One region of the Pseudomonas sp. VMV1 genome, then DNA from elsewhere that is predicted to be linked to it. Evidence: predicted binding sites of a transcription regulator. Region 1 holds the regulator's gene; the other holds the start of a gene.
What was found. The regulator FliA, encoded in region 1, starts transcription of late flagellar genes. The targets are predictions, from matches to a motif close to CTAAAGTTTNNNNNNNNNNNGCCGNTAA.

Region 1 (7,325 bases):
AAAGCGGCGATTGGAACGGGCGATATGGTGGATCTTCTCGCACAGCAGCTTCTGCACACTCGCCGGATTGCGCGAGATGTCCTCAAAATTCTTCGGCAAGTAGTCGACCGCGCCAGCATCCAGGGCATCCAGGGTGACCCGGGCGCCTTCATGGGTGAGCGAGGAGAACATCAGTACCGGAGTCGGGCACTTCTGCATGATATGGCGGACGGCAGTGATGCCGTCCATCATCGGCATCTCGTAATCCATGGTGATGACATCGGGCCGCAGTGCCAGGGCCTGATCGACCCCCTCACGCCCGTTGCTGGCCGTGCCCACCACCGAGATGTTGGGGTCGGCCGCCAGGATTTCCTTGAGCCGACGCCGGAAGAAGCCGGAATCGTCTACCACCAGTACTTTTACCGGCATACCTTGAAACTCCTAACTTGGGGCGGCTCAGGCCACCCGATGGCGCCGGGCACAGGACCCGACGCCGCTCGTACCTGGCCGACTCAGAGCCCGCGACGGGCGTAGCGCTTGAGCATGCTGGGTACATCGAGGATGAGCGCGATGCGGCCGTCGCCAGTGATGGTCGCCCCCGACATGCCGGGCGTGCCCTGCAGCATCTTGCCGAGTGGCTTGATGACCACCTCTTCCTGGCCCACCAGCTGATCGACCACGAAGCCGATACGCTGGGTGCCGACCGAGAGGATCACCACGTGCCCCTCGCCCTGCTCCACGTGGGCTGCACCAGGTACCAGCCAACGCTTGAGGTAGAAGAGCGGCAGTGCCTTGTCGCGCACCACCACCACTTCCTGGCCATCCACCACGTTGGTGCGGGACAGGTCGAGGTGGAAGATCTCGTTGACGTTGACCAGCGGGAAGGCGAAGGCCTGGTTGCCCAGCATCACCATCAGCGTCGGCATGATCGCCAGGGTCAGGGGTACCTTGATGACGATCTTGGAGCCCTGGCCCTTGGTCGAGAAGACGTTGAGGGTACCGTTGAGCTGGCTGATCTTGGTCTTGACCACGTCCATGCCCACGCCGCGGCCGGAGATGTCGGAGATCTCGGCCTTGGTGGAGAAACCCGGGGCAAAGATCAGGTTGAAGCACTCGGTCTCGGTCAGGCGATCGGCCGCGTCGCGGTCGAGCAGGCCCTTTTCCACCGCCTTGTTACGCAGCAGATCCGCGTCCATGCCCTTGCCGTCGTCGGAAATCGACAGCAGGATATGGTCGCCTTCCTGCTCGGCGGAAAGCACCACGCGTCCGGCGCGGGACTTGCCGTTGCCTTCACGCTCGGCCGGCCCCTCGATGCCATGGTCGACCGCATTGCGCACCAAGTGCACCAGCGGATCAGCCAGGGCCTCGACCAGGTTCTTGTCCAGGTCGGTTTCTTCACCGACCAGCTCCAGGTTGATCTCTTTCTTCAGGCTGCGCGCCAGATCGCGGACCAGGCGCGGGAAGCGGCCGAAGACTTTCTTGATCGGCTGCATTCGGGTCTTCATGACCGAGGTCTGCAGATCCGCGGTGACCACGTCGAGGTTGGACACGGCCTTGGCCATGGCCTCGTCGCCGCTGTTCAGGCCCAGGCGTACCAGGCGGTTACGCACCAGCACCAGTTCGCCGACCATGTTCATGATCTCGTCCAGCCGCGCGGTATCGACCCGCACGGTGGTCTCCGCCTCGCTGGTGGGACGCTCGCCTGCCGCGGCAGGTGCCGCCGGCTTGGGCGCAGCGACCTCGGCGGCCGGTTTCGGTGCCGGTGCTGGGGCCGGGGCCGGGGCCGGAACGGGCTGAGGCGCGGCGACCGGTGTCGGCGCAGCGGCAACCGGTGCAGCTACGGGCTCGGCGGGACCACTGAACTTGCCCTTGCCATGGAGTTCATCAAGCAGGGATTCGAACTCGTCATCGGTGATCTCATCACCACTCGCCGCCGCCGGAGCAGCCGTGACGGGTGCCGATGCGGCCGGCGCAGGAGCCTCGTTCGCGACGAACTTGCCCTTGCCGTGCAGCTCGTCGAGCAGGGCTTCGAATTCGTCATCGGTGATCTCGTCGCCACCCGTGGCGGCCGGCGCAGGTGCCGTGGCAGCCACCGGAGCCGCCGCTGGCGCCTCGTTGAACTTGCCTTTGCCATGCAGCTGATCGAGCAAGGCCTCGAATTCGTCGTCGGTGATGTCCTCGCCACCGGCGGCACTGGCGGTTTCCGCAGTGGCCCCCTGGTCGGCACCCGGCTCGCTACCCAGGGCATCGAGCAGGTTCTGGAAATCGGCATCGCTCAGTTCCGGCTCGGCAGCCGCCGCGGCGGTCGGAGCGGGCTCTGCGGCGGCGACCGGGGCAACAGCCACGGGCGCAACCGGAACCGGCGCCGGCTCACTGCCGGCGGGTTCGGCCAGGCGGGCCAGGGCCGCCAGCAATTCAGGCGAGGCCGGGGTCGGCTCTTCGCGTTCACGGACCTGACCGAACATTTCGTTGACGGAATCCAGTGCCTGCAGCACTACATCCATCAGCTCGGCATCCACGCGGCGTTCGCCTTTGCGCAGGATGTCGAACACGTTTTCCGCGATATGGCAGCACTCGACCAGGGTATGGAGCTGCAGGAAACCGGCACCGCCCTTTACGGTATGGAAGCCACGGAAAATGGCATTCAGCAGATCCATGTCATCCGGGCGGCTTTCCAGCTCGACCAATTGTTCGGACAACTGTTCGAGAATCTCGCCGGCCTCTACCAGGAAATCCTGGAGGATTTCTTCATCGGCGTCGAAGCTCATTCCTGCACTCCCCAAGAGGGTCTGGGTCAAAAGCCCAGACTGGATAGAAGATCGTCGACGTCGACCTGAGCGGCCACGACGTCTTCACGCTTATCGGCATGAATCTGCGGACCTTCACCCTTCATCGTCTTTTCTTTTCGATTCTGTTCGATCAGCGCGGTGTGATCGTGACTGAAGCCGGTATAGCGATCGACCTGACTGGCCATCATCACCAGCTTGACGAGGTCTTTCTCGATCTGCCCGACGAGATTGACGACCCGCTTGATCACCTGACCGGTGAGATCCTGGTAGTCCTGCGCGAGGAGAATGTCGTTGAGCTTGGCCGACAGCTGCTCGGCACTGCTCTCGCTGTGGCTGAGGAAGGCGTCGACGCGCTTGGCCAGTTCGCGGAATTCGTCCGCGCCCATTTCCCGGCGCATGAATTTCTTCCAGTCGGCATGCACGGCACGGGCCTCGTCGCCGAAGTTGCCTACCAGCGGTGCGCTCTCCTCCACCAGATCCATGGTTCGGTTGGCAGCGTTCTCGGTCATCTTCACCACGTAGGAGAGACGATCGGTGGCATCGCTGATCTGGGAGACCTCTTCGCCGGCCATGCCGCGCGGATCGATCTCGAAGTTGACGATGGCATTGTGCAGCTCGCGGGTCAGCTTGCCGACTTCCTGGTAAAGACCCCGGTCACGCAGTTGATTGAGCTCATTGATAACATGCACGGCCTGGGTGAAATCGCCGCTTTCCAGGCATTTCACCAGCTCTTGGGCGTGCTGTTTTAGATTCGACTCGAAGTCGCTGAAGCTGTTGGTGCCAAGCTGATCCATAACGTCCCCGCGGCTTTCTTCAGCCGTTCACCCGCTCGAAGATCTTGTCGATCTTTTCTTTCAGCACCTGGGCGGTGAAAGGCTTGACCACATAGCCATTCACGCCGGCCTGAGCGGCTTCGATGATCTGCTCACGCTTGGCCTCGGCGGTCACCATCAGCACCGGCAGGGTCTTCAGGCGCGCGTCGGCGCGGACCTGGCGCAGCAGATCGATGCCGGTCATGCCAGGCATGTTCCAGTCGGTGACGAGAAAATCGAAGTTGCCGCTCTGCAGCATCGGCAGTGCGGTATTACCGTCGTCTGCTTCGGCGGTATTGGTGAATCCCAGATCGCGCAGCAAATTCTTGATGATGCGTCTCATCGTGGAAAAATCGTCCACGATGAGGATTTTCATGTTCTTGTCCAAGTCGACCTCCGTCCTAATCCGCACACACGCCACAAGGCGCGTCTAAGCAATCGTAGTAGCCTGAGTACCAGCCGGTTAACGCGAACGCCATTCCGCCAGCCGCGCCCGCAGGCGTGCCGCGCATTGACTGTGAAGTTGGCAGACACGTGACTCGCTCACACCCAGCACCTCGCCGATTTCCTTGAGGTTGAGTTCCTCGTCGTAATACAGCGAGAGCACCAGACGTTCACGCTCCGGAAGATTGGCGATGGCCTCGGCCAGGGCCTTGCGGAAGCGCTCGTCTTCCAGACCGCGACCGGGCTCGAGTTCATGCGAACCGCTCTCCTCGAGCCCATGCTCACCACCCTCCATGAGGTCGTCGAAGCTGAACAGGCGACTCCCCATGGTGTCGCCAAGGATGCCGTAGTACTCATCCAGACTCAATTTAAGTTCGGCCGCGACTTCGGAATCTTTAGCGTCACGACCAGTGCGCGCTTCCACTGCCCGAATGGCGTCGGTGACCATGCGCGTGTTGCGGTGCACCGAGCGCGGTGCCCAGTCGCCCTTCCGGACCTCATCGAGCATGGCACCGCGGATGCGGATGCCAGCGTAGGTCTCGAAGCTGGCGCCCTTGCCGGCGTCGTATTTGCGCGAGGCCTCCAGCAGACCGATCATGCCGGCCTGCATCAGGTCTTCGACCTGTACGCTCGCCGGCAGGCGCGCCAGGAGATGGTAGGCGATGCGTTTCACCAACGGCGCGTAGCGGTTGATGAGCTGCTCCTGCTGGGTACGTTCCGAGGTTTTGCTGTACATGCGAAGCCCGCTGGATGCTGTCATGCGTGGGTACCGATGGCTGGTTGCACAAGGCGCTCGACAAAGAACTCGAGATGGCCGCGCGGATTGGCGGGCAGCGGCCAGCCATCGACTTTCTGAGCCACCGCACGAAAGGCCAGTGAGGCCTTGGCACGCGGAAAGGCTTCGTACACGGGGCGCTGTTTCTGTACCGCTTTGCGCACCGCTTCATCGAACGGAATGGCGCCCACGTATTGCAAGGCGACATCCAGGAATCTGTCGGTCACCTTGGTCAGCTTAGCAAAGAGATTGCGGCCTTCCTGGGGTGTCAGCGCCATATTCGCCAACACCCGGAAACGGGTGACGCCATGGTCGCGATTGAGCAGCTTGATCAGGGCGTAGGCATCAGTGATGGAGGTGGGCTCGTCGCACACCACGACCAGGACTTCCTGGGCGGCGCGGACGAAGCTGACCACCTGGTCGCCGATGCCGGCAGCGGTATCGACGATGAGCACGTCGAGGTTCTCGCTGATGTCGCTGAAGGCCTGGATCAGACCGGCATGCTGGGCCGGCGTCAGATTGACCATCGCCTGGGTGCCCGAGGCTGCCGGGACGATGCGGATGCCGCCCGGCCCGTGCAGCAGCACGTCGCGCAGCTCACACTCGCCGGAAATGACGTCGGCCAAGGTGCGCTTGGGCGACAGCCCGAGCAGAACGTCGATGTTGGCAAGGCCCAGGTCGGCGTCGAGCAGCATGACGCGCCGCCCGATATCGGCCAGGGCCAAGGCCAGGTTGACCGACACATTGGTCTTGCCGACACCGCCTTTACCGCCCGTGACCGCTATGACTTGGACGGGATGCATGCTACCCATTGCCTGATACCTTTGATTGAAATCCGTCACACTTTAGACCAAGTGCATTTGGCGTGCCCAGGCATGCGATGCACCACCACCGTTCGTCGGCGCTAACCGGCGCGGCGGGCATTGCTCTGATACAGGCCGGCGAACATGCCGGCCATGGTTTCTTCGCTCGGCTCTTCGGACGCCTGCAGGCTCACGGCGCGGCTCACCAGCTGGTGGCTGCGGGCCTGATGTAGATCGTCCGGGATGCGCGGACCATCGGCGATGTAGGCCACCGGCAGGCGCTGGCTGATGGCCAGGCCCAGGGCTTCGCCGAGGCTGGCGGCCTCGTCCAGCTTGGTCAGCACGCAGCCGCTCAGACCGCAGCGCCGATAGCTGTGATAGGCCGCCTTGAGCACCTGGCTCTGGCTGGTGACACCCAGCACCAGGTAATTGCGAATCTTCAGCTGGCGGTTCGCCAGGGCTTCGAGCTGCGCCTTGAGCGCCGGATCGTTGGCGGGCATGCCCGCGGTATCGATCAGCACCAGACGCTTGCGTGCCAGGGGCGCCAGGGCCTGCGCCAGGGACTGGCCCGGATCGACCAGGGTCACCGGTACGTCGAGGATGCGGCCCAGGGTCTTGATCTGCTCCTGGGCACCGATGCGGAAGCTGTCCATGCTGACCAGCGCCAGACTCTGGGGACCGTACTTGAGCACGTAGTTGGCGGCGAGCTTGGCCAGGGTGGTGGTCTTGCCCATTCCGGCCGGGCCGACGAAGGCGACGATGCCGCCCTCCTCCAAAATCTTGGCGTCAGTGGTCTTGGCCAGCTGGGCGAAGTTGGCCAGCAGCATGCGCCAGGCATGGCGCGGGTCCTGGATCTTGGCCACGCTGTCGAGCAGGTGGCGGGCCAGGTCGGCCGGCAGCCCCATGCGTTGCAGACGGCGCCAGAGGCCGGCCTGCTCCGGACGGGTGGACTGCACCTGCGTCCAGGCCATGGAGCCCAGCTGGACTTCCAGCAGTTCACGCAGGCCACTGAGTTCGCTGCGCATGGCTTCCAGGGCGCGGCGGTCTTCCGGCGCGGCGCTGGCGGCAGCTGCCGCAGCAGCCGGTTGGGGGGCACGCGGCGGGGCGATCACCGGCTCGCGACGACTGTCGGCAGCACTGATGGCGCCGAGCAGCTGCTTGTCCTTGGGCGCGGCCGAGGGCACGCCCGGCGCGCGGATGCTGAGGTCGGCATGGGCCTGGGCGATCTTCGCATGGGTCTTGCGCAACTCCGCCTGCAGCTCCGCGTTGGGCGCAGCCGGTGCCGGAGCCTGGTAGTCCAGCGCCGCGGTCAGCTCGACCCCGCCGGCGACCCGGCGGTTGCTGAGGATGGCGGCATCAGGGCCCAGCTCGTCGCGTACCAGCTTCATGGCTTGACGCATATCGGCAGCGAAGAAACGTTTGACTTGCATGATCTAGACCTCAGCCATTCTGGCCAACGGTAGCGACGATGGTGACCTGCTTGTTGTCCGGAATTTCCTGGTAGGCCAGTACACTCATGTTCGGCGCTGCCATCCGGGCGAAGCGGGACATCATCCCGCGGATCGCACCAGCTACCAGCAGCACCACTGGCTTACCCATCATTTCCTGACGCTGCGCTGCCTCGATAAGGGAACGCTGCAGTTTTTCAGCCATGCCAGGCTCAAGGAACATACCGTCCTCGGCGCCCTGACCGGCCTTCTGCATACTACTTAGCAACATCTGT
Region 2 (7,325 bases), on a different contig from region 1:
TCGGGACCTGGCGAATGGTGTCGGCCATGGCCAGCAGGATGTCCTCGAAGTAGGACTTCAGCCGCGGGCTGCCGGAGTCGAACATCGGCCGGTTGTCGGCGTCGACGATCTGGATGCGCAGGCCATCCTGGGTGATCTCCAGCAGGATCTGGTCCTTGAACTTCTGCAACTCCGGATTCTGCTCGATCTTGTTCTGCAGCTCCTGCAGCAACAGCTCCAGGCGCTCCTTCTCGACCTGCTCGGCGAGTTTTTCCGCCTGGCTCGGATCCATCTTCGCCTGGTTGGCGGCATCCTTCTGCTGCTGCGCGGCGTCGTTGGGCTGGCGCTTGTCGGACGGATCGAGCGCCTGGGTGGGGTCGGGCTCGACGCGATTGGACTCGTTGGGATCGGCACGCTCCTGCATGTCCGGATTGACCTTGTTCTGGGTCGAATCCGGTTGCGCCTGGATCTCGGGGTTCAGGGTGCGATCGGGCGCCGGGGTCGGGGTACCGCCCAGGTCGATGACATAGGGACTGGCGCTCTCGGTAAAGCCGATCGGGTCCTGGAAGTAGCCGGCGATGGCCTTCTTCTGCTCGGGGGTGGCCGAGGACATCAGCCAGAGCACCAGGAAGAACGCCATCATGGCGGTCGCGAAGTCGGCAAAGGCGATCTTCCAGGCGCCACCGTGGTGACCGGCGGCACTCTTCTTGATGCGCTTGACGATGATCGGCTGGTTGTTGTCCATCAGCTGCCCCGCATCGCCTGCTCGAGTTCACTGAAGGACGGCCGGTGCGCCGGGAACAGCACCTTGCGACCGAATTCCACGGCGACGGTGGGCGGCATGCCGCTGGCGGCGGCCACCAGGCAGGCCTTGATAGCCTCCAGCACATTGAGTTCTTCCTTGGCGTCGTGCTCCAGGCAGGTCGCCAGCGGGCCGAAGAAGCCGTAGGCCGCGAGAATGCCGAGGAAGGTACCTACCAGCGCCGCGCCCACGTGACCACCGATGGCCGCCTGGTCGCCCTCGCCAAGCATGCCCATGGTGATCACGATGCCCAGTACCGCGGCCACGATACCGAAGCCGGGCAGGCCGTCGGCGAGGCGGGACACGGCGTGGGAGGGATGTTCCAGGTCCTCCTTGATGCCCGCCAGCTCCATGTCGAACAGGCCTTCCAGCTCGTGGGGCGCCATGTTGCCGGAGGACATCAGCCGCAGGTAGTCGGCGATGTAGGCAGTCATCCGCTCGTCCTTGAGGATGTTCGGAAACTTGCTGAAGATCGGACTGGCCTTGGGATCCTCGACGTCCGCCTCGATGGACATCATGCCCTCGCGCCGGCTCTTGTTGAGGATTTCGTAGAGCAGCTTGAGCACGTCCATGTAGAAGGCGTGGGTGAAGCGATTGCCGAACATTTTCAGCGACTTCTTGAACACCTGCATGAAGGTGCTGCCGGGGTTGGCCTGCAGAAAGGCCCCCAGGGCGGCACCGCCGATGATCAGGACCTCGAGCGGCTGGATGATCGCGGCGATCTTGCCATGCGCGAGGATGTAGCCGCCGAGGACAGCCGCGAATATCACGATGATGCCGATGATTTTTGCCATGGTTGGGAATACTGTGTGCTAAGGAAAATTGAGCCGGGGATTCACCCTCACGCCCCCTTTATCGGACCCGGCGCCCCGGACTGAAGGCCTTTCATCAAATTTCGAGGCGACCGTCGTATGTCAAGCCGCCCAAACACCGTCGAAGACTGGGTCAAACATCTGGAAGGCGTGCGCCTGCCGGTGGCGACCGCCACCGCGGAGCGCCTGCGCCGCAGCCTGGCCGATGGCCGTCTGGCGCTGCATGAAATCGCCGAGCGTCTCTGCGAATCACCGCCGCTGGCGCTGGCCCTGCTGCGCGAGGCCAATCGCGGCCATGCCAGCCTTGGCGATCCCGCGGCCAGCCTCGAAGCCGTGCTCGGCCGCGTCGGCCTGGGCCCGGCGGAATACCTGATCGCTCGCCAGCCCACCCTGTCCGAGGAGCGCCTGCCGCGGCCGCTGCGGCAGCTGTGCCTGGTGAGCCAGCACGCCATGACGCTGGGAATGGGCCTGTTCGGCGTGCCCCTGGCGCGGCTGTGGCCGGACATCCGCCTGGCCGCCCTGCTCTTCCTGGCGCCGCTCTGGCCGCTGGTGACCCGCTACCCCGAACTCTTCGAGGAGTGGGAACGCCGGGTGCTGGGCGAAGGCGAACCGGCGCCGAAGGTCGAGCGCGAGCTGCTGGGCGTACCGGCGATTCGCCTGTGCCAGGCGCTGGCCCGTCACTGGCAGTTGCCCGACTGGATCGTGGAAGGCTACCGCCTGCTGGACGAGGATCGTCGCCAGTTGGTGAGGGCACTGCATATCGCCCATGACGAGGATCCCCTGCAGCACCAGCAGCGACTCGACGAGGATCCCAATCTAAGGCGCTGGCTGACCCATCCGGGCAACACCATCCTTCTCGCCAATGGTCTGGCCCTGGCGAGCCACCACGCCTGGGACGGTGCCCATACCCTGCGCTGGCAACGCTTTAGCGCCCTTTATCTCCAGCTGCCCCTGGCGCGGGTGCAGAGTCGCAGCCACGAACTCGCCGTGCAGGACGCCCGGCGCCATGCCCGGCCTGGTCTCTGGCATCCCGCCGAAGGGCTGCTCTGGCCACCGGGCGAGCGCCGCCTGCGACCAGTGCCCAAGGTACAGGTCGCAGGCGAAAGCCAGGCGCAACGCTGGCGTGGCCTCTGCGAACAACTGCTGCACACCCCCAGTGCCTTCGCCACCCTGCCGCAACTGTTCGATTGCGCCCGCCAGGCCCTGGTGGCCTGCGGTCTGCCCCGACTGCTGCTGCTGACCCCGGATCGCAATGGCCAGAAGGGCAATGTCCAGTTGCATCACGGCCTGGACGACGCCCCCGGCCTGCAACTGGATATCGCCGGCCATCCCCTGCTGGCCAAGCTGTTTGGCAGCCCCGGCCAGCTGCGCATCGACGCCGGCAATCGCACACGGTTCGCCCCGCACCTGCCGGCCGATCTGCGCCGGTTGTTCAGCAATGAGCGGCTTTGGCTGCGCAGCCTGGGCTTTGGCGAACGGGTGGTGCTGCTGGCGATCCTGGACAGCGAACTGGAGCCGGCGGACCCGCGGCGAACCGCCGCGCTGGACAAAACCTTCACCTGCATCGAGCGCGCCATCGCCACCTTTGCCAATCGTTCCAGGGTGCGACCGACCTGACGCTGGCCGGTCAACCTCGGTACACTTCACCTTTGCTACGGACCGACGGGAAATCTGTGATGCCCTTTTCCGCCCTGCCCCTGGTGATCGAGCCGGCCGATCTCGCGGCGCGCCTAGATGCGCCCGAACTCATCCTGGTGGATCTCAGCAGCGCCGCCCACTATGCCGAGGGGCATCTGCCCGGCGCGCGCCATGTCGCGCCCGCCCGCACCCAGCTGGGCACCAAGCCGGCGCCCGGCCTGCTGCCCGCCCAGGCTGACCTGGAACAGCTGTTCGGCGAACTGGGCCAGCGCCCCGAAGCCGTCTATGTGGTCTATGACGACGAAGGCGGTGGCTGGGCCGGACGTTTCATCTGGCTGCTCGACGTCATCGGGCATGGCCACTATCACTACCTCAACGGCGGTCGCCAGGGCTGGATCGCCGCCGGCCTGCCACTGAGCACCGACATGCCTGCCCCGGTCGGCAGCCCGGTCCCCCTGACCCTGCACGAGGAGCCCACCGCCAGTCGCGCCTACCTGCAGAGCCGGCTCGGCGCCGAGGACCTGGCGATCTGGGACGCCCGCGGCGCCGACGAGTATCGCGGCGAGAAGGTGCTGACCGCCCGTGGCGGGCATATCCCCGGGGCGATCAACTTCGAGTGGACCGCCGGCATGGACGCTGCGCGCCAGTTGCGCATCCGTGAGGACCTGGCCGCCGAACTGGAGCGCCTGGGCATCACTCGCGACAAGGAAGTCATCACCCACTGCCAGACCCATCACCGATCCGGCTTCACCTATCTCGCGGCCAAGGCCCTGGGCTATCCGCGTGTCAAAGCCTATGCCGGCTCCTGGGGCGAATGGGGCAACCACCCCGACACGCCCATCGAATGACTGCCAAGGACCTCTCATGAAACTGCAAGACCGACTGTTCATCCTGGCCCAACACCTGCTGCCGCACCACCTGCTGTCGCGGGTGGTCGGCGGTTTCGCCGAGTGCCGCGCGCCCTGGTTCAAGAACCTGCTGACCCGCTGGTTCGTCCGTCACTACGACGTGGACATGCGCCAGGCGCAGGTGGAAGACCCGACCGCCTACGAGAACTTCAACGCCTTCTTCACCCGTGCCCTCAAGCCCGGTGCCCGCCCGCTGCCAGCCGAGCCCGGCGTGGTGGTCAGCCCCAGCGACGGCGCCATCAGCCAGCTCGGTCGCATCGAGCATGGCCGCATCTTCCAGGCCAAGGGTCACAGCTACAGCCTGCTGGAGCTGCTAGGCGGCGACGGCCTGCGCGCCGCGCCCTTCATGGGCGGCCATTTCGCCACCATCTATCTGTCGCCCAAGGACTACCACCGGGTGCACATGCCGCTCACCGGCACCCTGAAGGAGATGGTCTATGTGCCCGGACGCATCTTCTCGGTCAATCAGCTCACCGCCGAGAACGTGCCCGAGCTGTTCGCGCGCAACGAGCGGGTGGTCTGCATCTTCGACACCGCCGTGGGCCCCATGGCGGTCATCCTGGTCGGCGCCATGATCGTCGCCAGCATCGAGACGGTCTGGGCCGGCCTGGTCACCCCGCCCAAGCGTGAACTCAAGCGTTTCGCCTACGACGAAGCGGCTCGTGCACCCATCACCCTGCGCACGGGCGACGAGTTGGGTCGCTTCAAACTGGGCTCCACCGCCATCGTGCTGTTCGGTCCGGAGGCGGTGAATTGGTCCGCTGAACTCGGCGCGCTGTCTACCGTCAACATGGGTCAACTGCTGGGGGTTCCGACCACGCCCGCCCCCTTGACCACCGTTTCCGAGCCAGGGCCTCTCGCCTAGATGCGCGGTTTATTGCCCATCGAAACAGGAGTGCGTGCGGCGAATGGATAGCAAGAGGCCACAGCTCATGTTGCGGGTACCCACGCCCGATCAGCGCAGCCTGACGTTCTGTGACGCCACGCCGGCCGGCCTCAAGCGCTGGCTGGAACAGTTACCACGGGCCAAGCTGGGCGAGTTCGCCCGCCTGCTCTATCAGGGCCTGCTCGAACTCAACCGGCTGATCCTGACGCCAGAGGCCCGCCTGCGCCTGCTCGAGGCCTTGCGTCCGGACGTACAGCGGGTCTGCCAGCTGCTCGAGCGCCATGTGCTGAACCAGGCCATCGTGCTCGACGAACGCTCGCGCAAAGTGGCCAATCTCTGCCAGGCGCTGCAGAACCTGCTGGCTGCCGGCTACAAGCTGATCGTGGTCGAGGAAAGCGAGCGTGGCGAACGCAGCGCCCTGCTCGCCATGGCCATCCAACGTGCCCTGCGGGCGCTGCTCGGGCCGCTGATCCGCGCCGCGCAGCTCTATACGCCGGTCCACGACAACCTCTGGCTGGAGCTGCATCAGCTCTATCGGCTGGCCGTGACCACCGGCCTGCACAATCAGAAGGTTCGCGATGAGCTGCTGCCCGGCGATGGCAGCCAGACCATCACCCAGGCCTATTGCGCCGCCCTGCTGTTCGGCGCGGCGCGCTGCAACCAGCTGCGCCAGAGCCACATCGCCCAGTTGACGCTTCACCTGGACGACTGGGCCAATCTGGTCCGCCTGCAGGCCCCCGAGCAGAACGGCACCCTGATGGTGGTGGCGCCACAGATCGACGCCCCGCCGCGCTATCGCTCGCTGCTGCGCGAAGCCAATCTCAGCGGCCTATTGGGCCTGGCGCCGCAACAACTGGTCCAGGCCATCGAAGACTACCTCGCCCTGGCCCCGGAACAACGGCCGCGCGCCCGCCTGCCGGTGCACGGCGATCTGTCCCTGGACCTGCTGCAACACCTGGTGGGCGCCTGGGGCCAGGAGGCGGATCGCGCCTTCCAACGCATGCCCGGCCAGGGCCAGGTGCAGGTCTGCATTGGCATGAGCGCCCTGCACTACCAGCTCGCTGGCGGGCAGGTGTTCGCCGACACCCTGCGGCTGTCCACCGTGGCGGCGCCGGAAACCTTCGCACCCAAGCCCAAGGAAGACGTCTGGTCGCAGGCCTTCGATGCCGCCCCCCGCGCACCGGACGCCCTGGACTGGGATGCCGAGAACCTGGAAGAAATCCACTACGACGTCCTGCCGGGCGAAGGCGAGACGGCCAGCCCGGCCTTTCCGATCCATGGGGTGCAGGTGGTCAACCACAGTCCGGGCGGCTACTGCCTGAGTTGGAGCGGCGAAGTACCCGAGCAGCTGCAGGCGGGCGAGCTACTTGGCGTGCGCCTGCCCGACGATCACAACTGGGGCCCGGCAGTGGTGCGCTGGGTACGCCAGGTGCCGGGCAGTGGTACCCATATGGGTGTCGAACTGCTGGCGCCTACCGCACGCCCCTGCGGGCTGCAACTGTTGCGCAAGGCCGAGCAGAACAGCCAGTACCTGCGGGCGCTGCTGCTGCCCGAGATCAAGGCCATCGACCAGGCGCCGACCTTGATCGCGCCGCGCCTGCCCTTCCAGGAAGGCAGCAAGGTGCAGATCAATCAGCAGGGCAACGAGCAGCGCGGCATGCTCGACCGGCGCCGCAGCATGACCGTCAGCTTCAGCGTCTTCGAATACCACCTGCTGGAGCAGAGCAACGCCCAGGCCAATGGCGGTAGCTCTGGCGGCGGCATGCGCCAGGAAGAAGACTTTGACTCGTTGTGGAAGTCTCTGTAGCTTCCAGGGATTATCGTTATCGCCAGGGCGCGAGTAGACCATGGCTGCCGAACACAGCGCGATCCGCCTGTTGCTGCTCGAAGCATCGCAGAACGAGGCGGAACGCCTGGTCAGCCTGTTCCGCAATGCCGGACGGGCAGCGCGGGCCCAGCGCCTTGCCGATCCCGCCGGTCTCGACGAACTCCTGTCCCAGTCCTGGGACCTTGCCATCCTCGCCCCACCGTCCCCCGAGCTCGACAGCCACGCCGTGCTCCAACGGCTGCGTCACCAGGTGCCGCACCTCGCGATCATCCAGCGGGTGGCCCCGGGTGATTCAGAGGCAGTGCTGACCGCCCTGCGCCAGGGGGCACAGGATGCCATTGCCAGTGACAACGACGAGCACCTGCTGCTGGCCAGCCTGCGCGAACTGGGCAATCTGGCCGATCGTCATGAGCGCCGACGCCTGGAACAGGCCCTGGCCGAAGCCGAACAGCGCTGCCAGCTGCTGCTGGCC

Region 2: a site for FliA is predicted at 1,634-1,661, ahead of motA (flagellar motor stator protein MotA). Genes of this name have one in related genera too.

What each region holds. Positions count from the first base shown of each region.
Region 1 is NZ_JBXGSE010000002.1:481,590-488,914, reverse strand. Features, by position in the region: gene ACUCV0_RS07805 (protein-glutamate methylesterase/protein-glutamine glutaminase) at 1-408, opposite strand, end outside; gene ACUCV0_RS07800 (chemotaxis protein CheA) at 492-2,747, opposite strand; gene ACUCV0_RS07795 (protein phosphatase CheZ) at 2,774-3,562, opposite strand; gene ACUCV0_RS07790 (chemotaxis response regulator CheY) at 3,582-3,956, opposite strand; gene fliA (RNA polymerase sigma factor FliA) at 4,044-4,784, opposite strand; gene fleN (flagellar synthesis regulator FleN) at 4,781-5,611, opposite strand; gene flhF (flagellar biosynthesis GTPase FlhF) at 5,704-7,032, opposite strand; gene flhA (flagellar biosynthesis protein FlhA) at 7,043-7,325, opposite strand, start outside.
Region 2 is NZ_JBXGSE010000008.1:103,834-111,158, forward strand. Features, by position in the region: gene ACUCV0_RS20680 (flagellar motor protein MotB) at 1-724, opposite strand, end outside; gene motA (flagellar motor stator protein MotA) at 724-1,575, opposite strand; gene ACUCV0_RS20690 (HDOD domain-containing protein) at 1,693-3,210, shown strand; gene ACUCV0_RS20695 (rhodanese-like domain-containing protein) at 3,267-4,079, shown strand; gene asd (archaetidylserine decarboxylase) at 4,096-5,004, shown strand; gene ACUCV0_RS20705 (molecular chaperone) at 5,048-6,832, shown strand; gene ACUCV0_RS20710 (EAL domain-containing protein) at 6,873-7,325, shown strand, end outside.